3 regions of the Gemmata sp. SH-PL17 genome follow, and region 1 is predicted to be linked to each of the others. Evidence: riboswitches for the same ligand, from Rfam matches in the RefSeq annotation. Region 1 holds a riboswitch; each other region holds the start of a gene.
The links. A riboswitch is a leader RNA that binds a small molecule or an ion and turns the genes downstream of it on or off. The one in region 1 is predicted to bind cobalamin.
Positions count from the first base shown of each region.

Region 2: another riboswitch for cobalamin. It lies ahead of VT84_RS39775 (DUF1559 domain-containing protein); the one in region 1 lies ahead of VT84_RS26260 (DUF6580 family putative transport protein).
Region 3: another riboswitch for cobalamin. It lies ahead of VT84_RS24275 (ribonucleoside-diphosphate reductase subunit alpha); the one in region 1 lies ahead of VT84_RS26260 (DUF6580 family putative transport protein).

Region 1 covers NZ_CP011271.1:6,386,046-6,389,319, forward strand. The annotation lists gene VT84_RS26255 (GDSL-type esterase/lipase family protein) at 1-1,533, shown strand, start outside; cobalamin riboswitch at 1,736-1,936, shown strand; gene VT84_RS26260 (DUF6580 family putative transport protein) at 2,054-2,617, shown strand; gene VT84_RS26265 (cobalamin-binding protein) at 2,633-3,274, shown strand, end outside.
Region 2 covers NZ_CP011271.1:7,429,426-7,432,699, reverse strand. The annotation lists gene VT84_RS30840 (nuclear transport factor 2 family protein) at 1-20, shown strand, start outside; gene VT84_RS30835 (SGNH/GDSL hydrolase family protein) at 28-657, opposite strand; gene VT84_RS39775 (DUF1559 domain-containing protein) at 764-1,561, opposite strand; cobalamin riboswitch at 1,696-1,897, opposite strand; gene VT84_RS30825 (PQQ-dependent sugar dehydrogenase) at 2,027-3,274, shown strand, end outside.
Region 3 covers NZ_CP011271.1:5,884,571-5,887,844, reverse strand. The annotation lists gene VT84_RS24280 (hypothetical protein) at 264-602, shown strand; cobalamin riboswitch at 882-1,089, shown strand; gene VT84_RS24275 (ribonucleoside-diphosphate reductase subunit alpha) at 1,296-3,274, shown strand, end outside.

The sequences.
Region 1 (3,274 bases):
GTCGACCTCGCCGGGGACGGCTCGCTCAACGACACGCTCGCCTACTTCCGCGCCGGCCAGATCGGGGGATCGAACTCCTTCGCGCACCCGAGCGTCGCGGCCGTGAGCGGGTACAAGTCCGCGGACGTACTCGGGCTGTTGCCCAGCGAACTCGCGGTCAGCAGGCCCGCGTTCGTCCTCGTCATGGTCGGGACGAACGACGTCGCCGCGGGCGTGCCGCTCGACACGTTCCGGCAGAACCTGACGCGGATCGCCGAGACCGCACTGAACATGGGCGTGGTCCCCGTCCTCAGCACGATTCCGAACAGCAAGTTCTCGGCCGAACTGGAACGGCTACAACCGAGTTACAACCAGGTCATCGAAGACGTCAGCGAAGCCCTCCGGGTGCCGCTCTGGAACTACTGGCGGGCGCTCCAGCAGCTCCCCAATTTGGGGATCAGCGCGGACGGCGTTCACCCCAGCGTGTCCCCAACAGGTGGAGGCGATTTGACCGAGAAGGGACTTCAGTTCGGCTACAACGTCCGCAATCTCACCGCGCTCCAGACGCTCGATAAATTGCGGCGCGTTCTGATCTCGGGCCAGTCGCCCGACTTACCGAGCGACAATCAATCGTGGGCGCCGCTCACGAATGCCCTCGCCGTGGCCGCGGGAGACACAACCGGCTTTCAGGTCGAAGTGATCGACACGACCACGCGGCGCACGCTGTTCCGTTTCGATCCGTTCCCCGGGTTCGACGGAACCGTCCGCGTCGCGCTGGCGGACGTGAACCACGACGGCGTACCGGATCTCATCGCGTCGGTCGGCCCCGCTGGGCCGCCACACGTCAAGGTGTTCGACGGCCAAACGGGATCACTGATCGCGAGCTTCTACGCCTTCGACGCCGGTTTAACGACGGGTCTGAGCCTCGCAACTGGTGACGTGAACCGCGACGGCGCGGCCGACATCATCGTGTGCCCGGAAGCCAACGCCCCCGCACACGTAAAAGTATTCAGTGCATCCGGTGAGTTACTGGATAGCTTCCTCGCGTTCCCGTCGGCGTTTACGGGCGGCGGGCGCGTCGCGAGCGGGGACGTGAACCGGGACGGCGCGGCCGACATCATCGTCACGGCCGGGACCGGCGGGCAGGGACACGTCATGGTGTTTTCGGGAACGGATCTCGGGCTGTTGGCCAGTTTCTTCGCATTCGGCCCCGCGTTCGCGGGGGCGCTATCCGTAACCGCGGGCGACTTCGACGGCGACGGAGCCGCGGAAGTCGCCGTGGCCCCTTCGACTGCCGGGTACGATCCGCACGTAAAAGTGCTCCGCCCGCTGACGGAAGAGGTTGTGAGTAGCTTCTACGCTTACGATCCCGGGTTCCGTGGGGGCGTGCAACTCGCCACGACCGGCCGCAACGGGCACCGCGCGCTGGTTACCGCCACAAACACCGCGGCCGCAACAGACATTCGGATTCTCGATGCTCCTTCAAACGGCGTGTTGGATGCGTTCTTCGTATACGAAACTGGTTTCCGCTTCGGTGCGTCGCTCGGAGGGTAGTACCGAAGCGTGCGGATTACGTGTCTTCTGTAGCCGGCCTCACGAGCCCGAATTTCAATCGTCACAGGTAGTGTCGTTTGCGGATGATGCGTGCGGCGTTGGTGACGAGCTTACGACATTGCTCGCGATGAACGCGAACGGAAGAACGCCCCTAAAGGCCCGTGCCTCACAGGTTGTGGACGCTCCACCGCTCGCGGCATAAGCCAGTTGCGTCTCGACAGGTTCGCGCCGCCATCAGGCGGCGCGACGAAGAGGGAAGCCGGTGCGAATCCGGCGCAGGGCCGCTGCTGTGTTCGGCCAGGGTTCTCGGGCACTCGCCACTGTGACCATAGGTCACGGGAAGGCGCCCGCAACCCGTTACGAGCCGTGAGCCAGAAGACCTGCCTGTCGTTCATTGTTCGGTGCCTCGGAACCAGGCGACCGGGCCGACGGGCTTTTCGTTCGCGTGCATCCCCGTCCGCTCGTTTCCGGTCTCCGCAGGCACCCCCTTCCGCCCGTCCCGGCGAAGAGGAGCCGATCTGTGTCTCGCGAAGAATCGTTTAGTCCTTCGTCTCGTTCCTGGCTGCCGCGCGTTGCGGTGCTATCTGTTGTCATCGCGCTCGCGGCGGTTGTCCGGGTTGTGCCCCACCCACTGAACTTCACGCCAATCGGGGCAATGGCGATCTTCAGCGGGGCGTACTTCACGGATCGACGGGCCGCGTTGGTGGTCCCGCTGGTTGCTCTCTTCGTTGGTGATCTCTTCACCAGTTTGCACGTCCTGATCCCGGTCGTGTACGCCAGTTTTGCCCTGAACGTGCTGATCGCCCGGTGGCTGCGTTCTCATCGCACGGTTGTGGCAACGGCGACCGTAACGCTACTCGGCGCGCTCCAGTTCTTCATCGTCACCAACTTCGCGTGTTGGATCGCCTTCTACCCGCACACGGCCGAAGGTTTGCGTGAGTGCTACATCGCCGCCCTCCCGTACTTCCGGAACACGCTCCTCGGGGACACGGTGTTCGTTGGTCTCTTGTTCGGCGGATGGGCCGTCGCGGAACGCGCGTTCCCAGTGCTGCGCGAACCGGCACCGGCCACCGCGACAGTTTGAGCACTGGAGGCAGTCATGCGGATCGTGTCTCTGTTACCGAGTTCGACCGAGATCATCTGCCAACTCGGTCTGGGTGACGCACTCGTGGGCGTAACGCACGAGTGCGACTACCCGCCGTTCGTGGCGGACTTGCCGAAGGTCACGCGCACGCTGATCCCGCACGACGCCTCCAGTCGCGAAATCGATGAGCTGGTACGGGAGCGCCTGAAAACCCAGCGTGCCCTGTACACACTCGATCTGCCCACACTGGAGCGCCTGCGCCCCGACCTGATCGTCACGCAGGCGCTATGTGATGTGTGTGCCGTGGCCGAAGCCGAGGTCACGGCTGCAGCCTGCGCACTGCCCGGGCGCCCGCGCGTCGTCAACCTCGAGCCGACGTCACTCGACGAGGTGCTCACGACGCTCCGTATGGTCGCAGACACCGCGGGCGTGTCGGATCGGGCCGATGCCGTCATCGGCGCGTTGCAGCAGCGCATCGATTCCGTTGCCGCGCGCTCGATGCGCGTAACGGAGCGTCCGCGCGTGGTCGTTTTGGAATGGCTCGACCCGCCGTTCAGTTGCGGGCACTGGACTCCAGAGTTAGTTCAGTTGGCCGGTGGGGACGAGGTTCTCGGGCGCGCCGGTCAACCGTCACGAACACTGACCTGGGACGAAGTC
Region 2 (3,274 bases), 1.0 Mb from region 1:
CGGTCCCGGACCCGGCGTGACCCGCGGTCACACCCACACGACCGTGCGCGCGGACCGGAAGTCGTGGGCCGCGACCATGCGGCAAATCGCGTCGGCGATCTTCGCCCCGCCCACAACCGACGGCTCAATGGGCGAGATCGGTGAGTAGTCGTCGGCGTGGGCACACGTCACGCGCAGGTCGATCAGCGGGAGCCCCGCGCCGATGGCCGCGCGGGAGATCACGTCGTTGAACGCGGCGAGCGCGGCGCGCTCGGCGGCCCCCAGAACGGGGATCGCGTCGTAAATGGTGCAAAGCGCCGTTGGCTTCCCCAACGCGCGCACGTTCTTCAACATTGTTGCGTAAGCCGCGCGGAACTCGTCCAGCGATTCCGCGACGGTCGCGAGCGCGTCGCCCACGGTCGCGGCCGGTTCGCGCAGGAGCCCGCTCGCCAGGAGCGCGTCGTTCCCGCCGACGCTCACGACGAGGTGCGTCGCGTCGGCGGGGACTCGCGGTAACTGCACCGCAACACCAGTGATCGTGTGGCCGTCCACCGCAACAAGCGTTGTCTTCCAGTCCGGCGGCAGTCCCCGGCGCACCTGCTCGATGACCGGTGGGCGGTCGGGTACGTAACGCGCGTTATCGAAGATAGAATCGCCGAGCAGAACGACGTGACTCATGACCGGCCTTTGCCTCGGAGTACGGACCGAATGCTCGCACTCCGGGGTAAGAGCGCGAACCCGCCCGTGTCAGGATGCTACCCGACGCGGGCGGGTTCGCGGGGCATCAATCTTTCCCGAACTCGATGTCGTTGGTGCCGATGTCCCAGACGATCTCTTTCTTACGCAGCTCGGTCGCGAGCGGGGCCTCCCACGACGGCGCGCCGTTGATCGTCGGCTGGCGCGTCTCCACGTGCCCGTCGGCGAAGCACACGTTCGCGATCCCGTCGTGCCGGAAGTGAACGTTCGGGAACCCCTGGGACGGGGCCGACAGGTACCAGTTCTCGGTGAGCTTGTCGAACGGCGCGCTGTACGGCACGTTCGCCGAGTCCGCGAACGCGATCGTCGCGGACGTGCCGCGCCGGTTGCTCACGACCACGATCGCCTGGCCCGCGATCCCGTTCGAGGCGCTGAACTGGTCGTTGTAGGCGTAGCTCGCCGTCGGGATATCGAACCGCAGCGCGAACCGCTCCGGCCCGAACACCGGGCACTGTACGATCGAGCGGTTGCCCTCCAAATACGGCGACAGGATGCCGGTGCTCGGGTTCATGACGCGCGGGGTCGAGGTGTTGTTCGTGATCTGCCCGAACCAGTACCAGTCGGTGTACGTCATGGTCGGGGCCGATTTCATCGACGAGACGGTGAACTTTCCGCCGTTCGTTTCGGCGTGGTTGTGCAGCGCGAGCCCGAGCTGCTTCAGGCTGTTCTGGCACTTCAACCGCGCGGCCGCGGCCCGCACCTTCTGCACCGCGGGTAACAGCAGGCCGATCAGGATCGCGATAATCGCGATCACCACCAGCAGTTCGATGAGGGTGAACGCACGACGGGTCGGGGGCCGGTGCCCCTGGGGGCGCAAGTGACGCACGGGTTCGCTCCTTCTCGCCGGGACGGGCGAGTGGTGAGTTCGGGGCGGACCGCGTGCGTGAAATCGGGCGGGTTGCTGCGCGCGCAGCGGAGAAACGAGACCGGCCCGTTCACCGGCCCGGTCCGGGGCCACGAACGTTGGAATCGCCAACGGGCAGGTCTTCTGGCTCACGGCTCTTAGCGAGTCTCGCGCAGCCTTCCCGCGGTTGCCCGCAGTGGCGTGGGAGCGCGAACCTCTGGCCGAACACAGCAGCGGCCCTGCGCCGGAATTGCACCGGCTTCCCTTTTCGTCCGCGGCAGAAGCACCCGCCGCGGAACCCGTCTGGCGAACTTACAGCATAGCGACCCCGAACCGCGCGGCAACGCGCGCCGGAGCGGAACGGGAAATTCGTACTAAGGTTCGTGAAATGCACTTCTCCGGCGGGTACAGTGTGGCCACGCATTTCTCTCCCAAGGAATTCTCCTCATGCGTGTCACCTCGTGCGCGATAGTCGTAGCCGGGTTGCTGATCGGCGGTGCGTTCGTGCTCGGACCGCGTTCGTCCGCGCGCCCGACCGAAACCGAACCGGTCCGCAAGGCCACCGGCATCGAGAAACGAGAACTCTGGACAGCATCCAAAGTTGCCGGCTCGCCAGAACCGCCGGACCCGTTCGTCATGGTGAAGGCGTACCCCAAACTGAGTTTCAACGAGGCACTCGAACTGACTGCGGTGCCGGGCCAGAAACTGTGGGCGCTCGCGGAACGGCCCGGCAAGGTTTACGTGTTCGATATGGACCCTGCAAAGACCGAGAAGAAGCTCGTGCTCGACGTGAAACGCGGGATCTACGGACTCGCTCTGCACCCGAAATTCGCTGAGAACGGTTACTTTTACGTGTCGTCCATCACGGCCGGTGACAAGCCCGACGGCACGCGCATCTCGCGCTATACCGTGACCGATCGCGAGAAGATGACGGCCGATCCCAAGAGTGAGAAGGTGGTCTTCACGTGGCCCTCTGGCGGGCACAACGGCGGCTGCATGCGGTTCGGGCCGGACGGCTTCCTCTACCTCTCCACCGGCGACGGGAGCGGCATCGCGGACGGTCTGGAAACGGGGCAGAACCTAGGCACCGTGCTCGGGAAGATTCTCCGCATTGACGTGGACAAGGAAGCCGACGGCAAGCCCTACGCGATCCCGGCGGACAATCCGTTCGCGAGCACCCCGGGCGCACGCGGCGAGGTCTGGGCTTACGGTATCCGGCAGTGCTGGAAAATCAGCTTCGACTCCGCAACCGGCGATTTGTGGGCCGGCGAAGTCGGCCAGGACTTGTGGGAGATGGTCTACAAGATCCAGAAGGGCGGCAACTACGGCTGGAGCGTGACCGAAGGCGCCCACCCGTTTCGGCCCGAGCGCAAGAAGGGGCCGACTCCGATCCTGAAGCCGGTCGTCGAGCACAACCACACCGAAGCGCGGTCGATTACTGGCGGCTTCATCTACCACGGCAAGAAGCACGCGGACTTGAAGGGCGCTTACGTGTACGGCGACTTCGACACCGGCCGCACCTGGATGCTGAAGTACGACGCGAAGGCCGACCGCGTCACGGCCCACACCGAACTCGCGAAAACCAACCTGCGCATCGTCGCGTGGGGCCAGGACCACGACGGCGAGGTCTACGCACTCAACTTCATTGACGGCGGGATTTATCGGTTCGAGCCGAACCCGTCTGTCGCACAGGAG
Region 3 (3,274 bases), 500 kb from region 1:
CGGTTAATTCCGTCAACGCGCCCTCGCTGCGCACTGTGCCAACGAAAGAAGGCACCAGTCCCGCGTTGCGAAGGTTTGTTTTTGACGGCACATTCGTTCTTTCAATCAGCGCCAGAAACAACGTTATTGGGTGCTCGAAATCGGAGAGGTAACCGCCTCATCGCACTCGTAGCAGTCGCGCCGATTCGGGCCTGATACTTCCGCACAACACGACCTCGTGGGTTCGGTGAGCCGAACTACGCGGTTATTTCACACAATCTGATATGACCTCGAACACGAAAACGAAAGAAGAACGCCAAGCCCTGGGCCTCTGCCGTTTCTGCGACGCCCCCCAAGTTCCCGGCTCGGTGCTGTGCCAACCGCACCGCGAGCGGGAACGCGAACGCGAACGGGCGAAATACGCCGAGCGCAAGGCCAGCCGGGTGTGCATCATCGCCGGGTGCGGCCAACAAGCGGTGAGCGGCTTCATCCGCTGCACCGGGTGCCACGCCAAGTACACCGCCTACCAGTGCGAGTACAAGCGTGAAGCCCGTCGGCGCCAGCGCGAAGCCGTCCGCGCGAGGCGGGCCGAACAGTTCGGCTGCACCGCGACCGCGTGCTAATCCCGTTTGGTGGCGGCCGGCTGATGCCGGCCGTTATTCTTTGGGCCGATGTGCCCGGGCCGACAGCTCGACTGATCGCAGTTGCTTTTTTGAATCCTGTCGACCCTGTTAATCCTGTCAAAAACTCTTCGCTATTCTCACCGGTCGGCTAACTTCGGCAGTTCGTCTGGTATTGGCGTTCACTTCGATCGATCCGGCGCAACCGCGCCGAAAACTGACATCGATCCCACACTACTCGGGGATTAACTTCATTACCCCAAAACACATTGGCCGATACACGCTTCCTGTCGTCGGTTCGGCTCGCTTCGTGCGGGCCGATGAAAAGGGAACCCGGTGCGAATCCGGGACTGCCCCCGCAGCGGTATGCAGGAACAAACGCCGTCACACGCACTGACCCGCGTCGGGTTGGGAAGCGACGGTTAGTAGGTGTGCGGTGAGCCGCACGCGCCTGCGAGTCCGAAGACCTGCCGTGCGACCGCGCGAACCAAAAATCGCGCGACATAACCGTGCTTTCGTGGGGAAGGCAGCGGGCGGCTGGTCCGCGCCCGCATGCGCGTTCCTCTCTGCCTTCGCTCACTCCCCGCGCTTTATTGCGTTCATCCGGGAGAGAGCGACGTGACCACTTCCACCATCGATCGCGCTGTAGCGCCACCGCCCGTCAGTCCCTCTCGGTTCCTTGGCCCCCAAGCAATCATGAAGGTTCGCAAGCGCAACGGCGCGCTCGAAGATGTCAACGTGAACAAGATCGTCCGCGCCGTGCAGAGGTGTGCGGGCGGACTGCCGACCGTCGACCCGATGCGCGTGGCCGTGAAGACGATCGGCGGGCTTTACGACGGCGCGACCACCGCGGAGCTCGACCGGCTCTCGATCCAGACGGCGGCCTGTCTCATCGCGGAGGAGCCGGAGTATTCGCGGCTCGCGGCGCGGTTGCTCTCGACGTACATCGACAAAGAAGTCACGAACCAGGACGTTCATTCGTTCTCGCAGTCGATCGCGGCTGGATACCGGCACGGATTGGTGGCCGAGGGGACGTTCGCGTTCGTATCGGCCAACGCCCGCAAGCTCAACGCCGCGGCGGGGGAACAACAACCGGACCTGTTTGAATACTTCGGGCTGCGAACCGTTTACGATCGCTACCTGCTCCGGCACCCCGAAACGCGGCACGTCATCGAGACGCCCGCGTTCTTCTTTCTGCGTGTCGCGTGTGGTCTGGCGGATTTCGCCGCGGACGCGATCGAACTGTTCCGGCTCATGGCCGCGCACCGCTACCTCCCGAGCACGCCGACCCTGTTCAACTCCGGCACCGCGCGCCCGCAAATGTCGTCGTGCTACCTGCTCGACTCGCCTACCGACGACCTCGAAGCGATTTACGACCGCTACGCCGACGTCGCGAAGCTCTCGAAGTTCGCGGGCGGGATCGGGCTGGCGTACCACCGGATTCGCTCACGCGGGTCGCTAATTCGCGGCACGAACGGGCACAGCAATGGGATCGTTCCGTGGCTCAAGACGCTCGATTCGTCCGTGGCCGCGGTCAACCAGGGCGGCAAGCGCAAGGGGGCGTGCTGCGTGTACCTGGAGTCGTGGCACGCGGACGTGGAAGAGTTCCTGGAGTTGCGCGACAACACCGGCGACCCGGCCCGGCGCACGTACAACCTGAACCTCGCGAACTGGGTGCCGGACCTCTTCATGCGGCGTGTGGAATCGGGCGAGGAGTGGTCGCTGTTCGACCCGAAGGTGGTTCCGCACCTGACCGACTTGTTCGGTGAAGCATTCGACGCGGCCTACGTGGAAGCCGAGCGACGCGGTCTCGCGGCGAAGTGCGTGCCGGCCCGTGATTTGTACGCTCGGATGATGAAAACGCTGGCCGAAACCGGCAACGGGTGGATGACCTTCAAGGACGCCTGCAACCGCACCTGCAATCAGACCGCCGCGGACGGGACCGTCGTTCACAGCTCGAACCTCTGCACCGAGATCGTCGAGGTGACATCGACCGGTGAAACCGCGGTCTGCAATCTCGGCTCCGTGAACCTTGCCCGCCACGTTACGGCCGACGGCTTCGACTTCGATGCACTCGCCGAGACGGTGCGGATCGCGGTGCGGTTCCTCGATCGCGTTATTGACGTGAACTTCTACCCGACATCGGCCGCGGCTGCGTCGAACGCGCGCTGGCGCCCGGTCGGGCTGGGGGTGATGGGACTTCAGGACGTGTTCTTCAAACTGAAGCTCCCGTTCGATGCGCCCGCGGCCCGCGACCTCTCGCGCCGCATTCAGGAAGAGATCTACTACCACGCGCTGGCGACCTCCTGCGACCTCGCGGAAGCACGCGGCGCGCACCCGTCGTTCGCCGAAACGCGGGCCGCGACCGGCACGCTCCAGTTCGATATGTGGGGCGTCACGCCGACCGAGCCCGCGCGGTGGGACGCGCTCCGTGCTCGTATTCGCGCACACGGCTTGCGGAACTCGCTCTTGGTGGCCATCGCACCCACTGCCACAATTGCTTCGATCGTCGGTGCTTACGAGTGCATCGAACCGCAGGTGTCGAACCTCTTCAAACGCGAAACGCTCTCGGGCGAGTTCCTCCAGGTGAACCGTTACCTCGTGAATGACCTCAAGTCACTCGGGCTGTGGAACGACGCGGTGCGGGCGAAGATCAAACTCGCCGACGGCTCGGT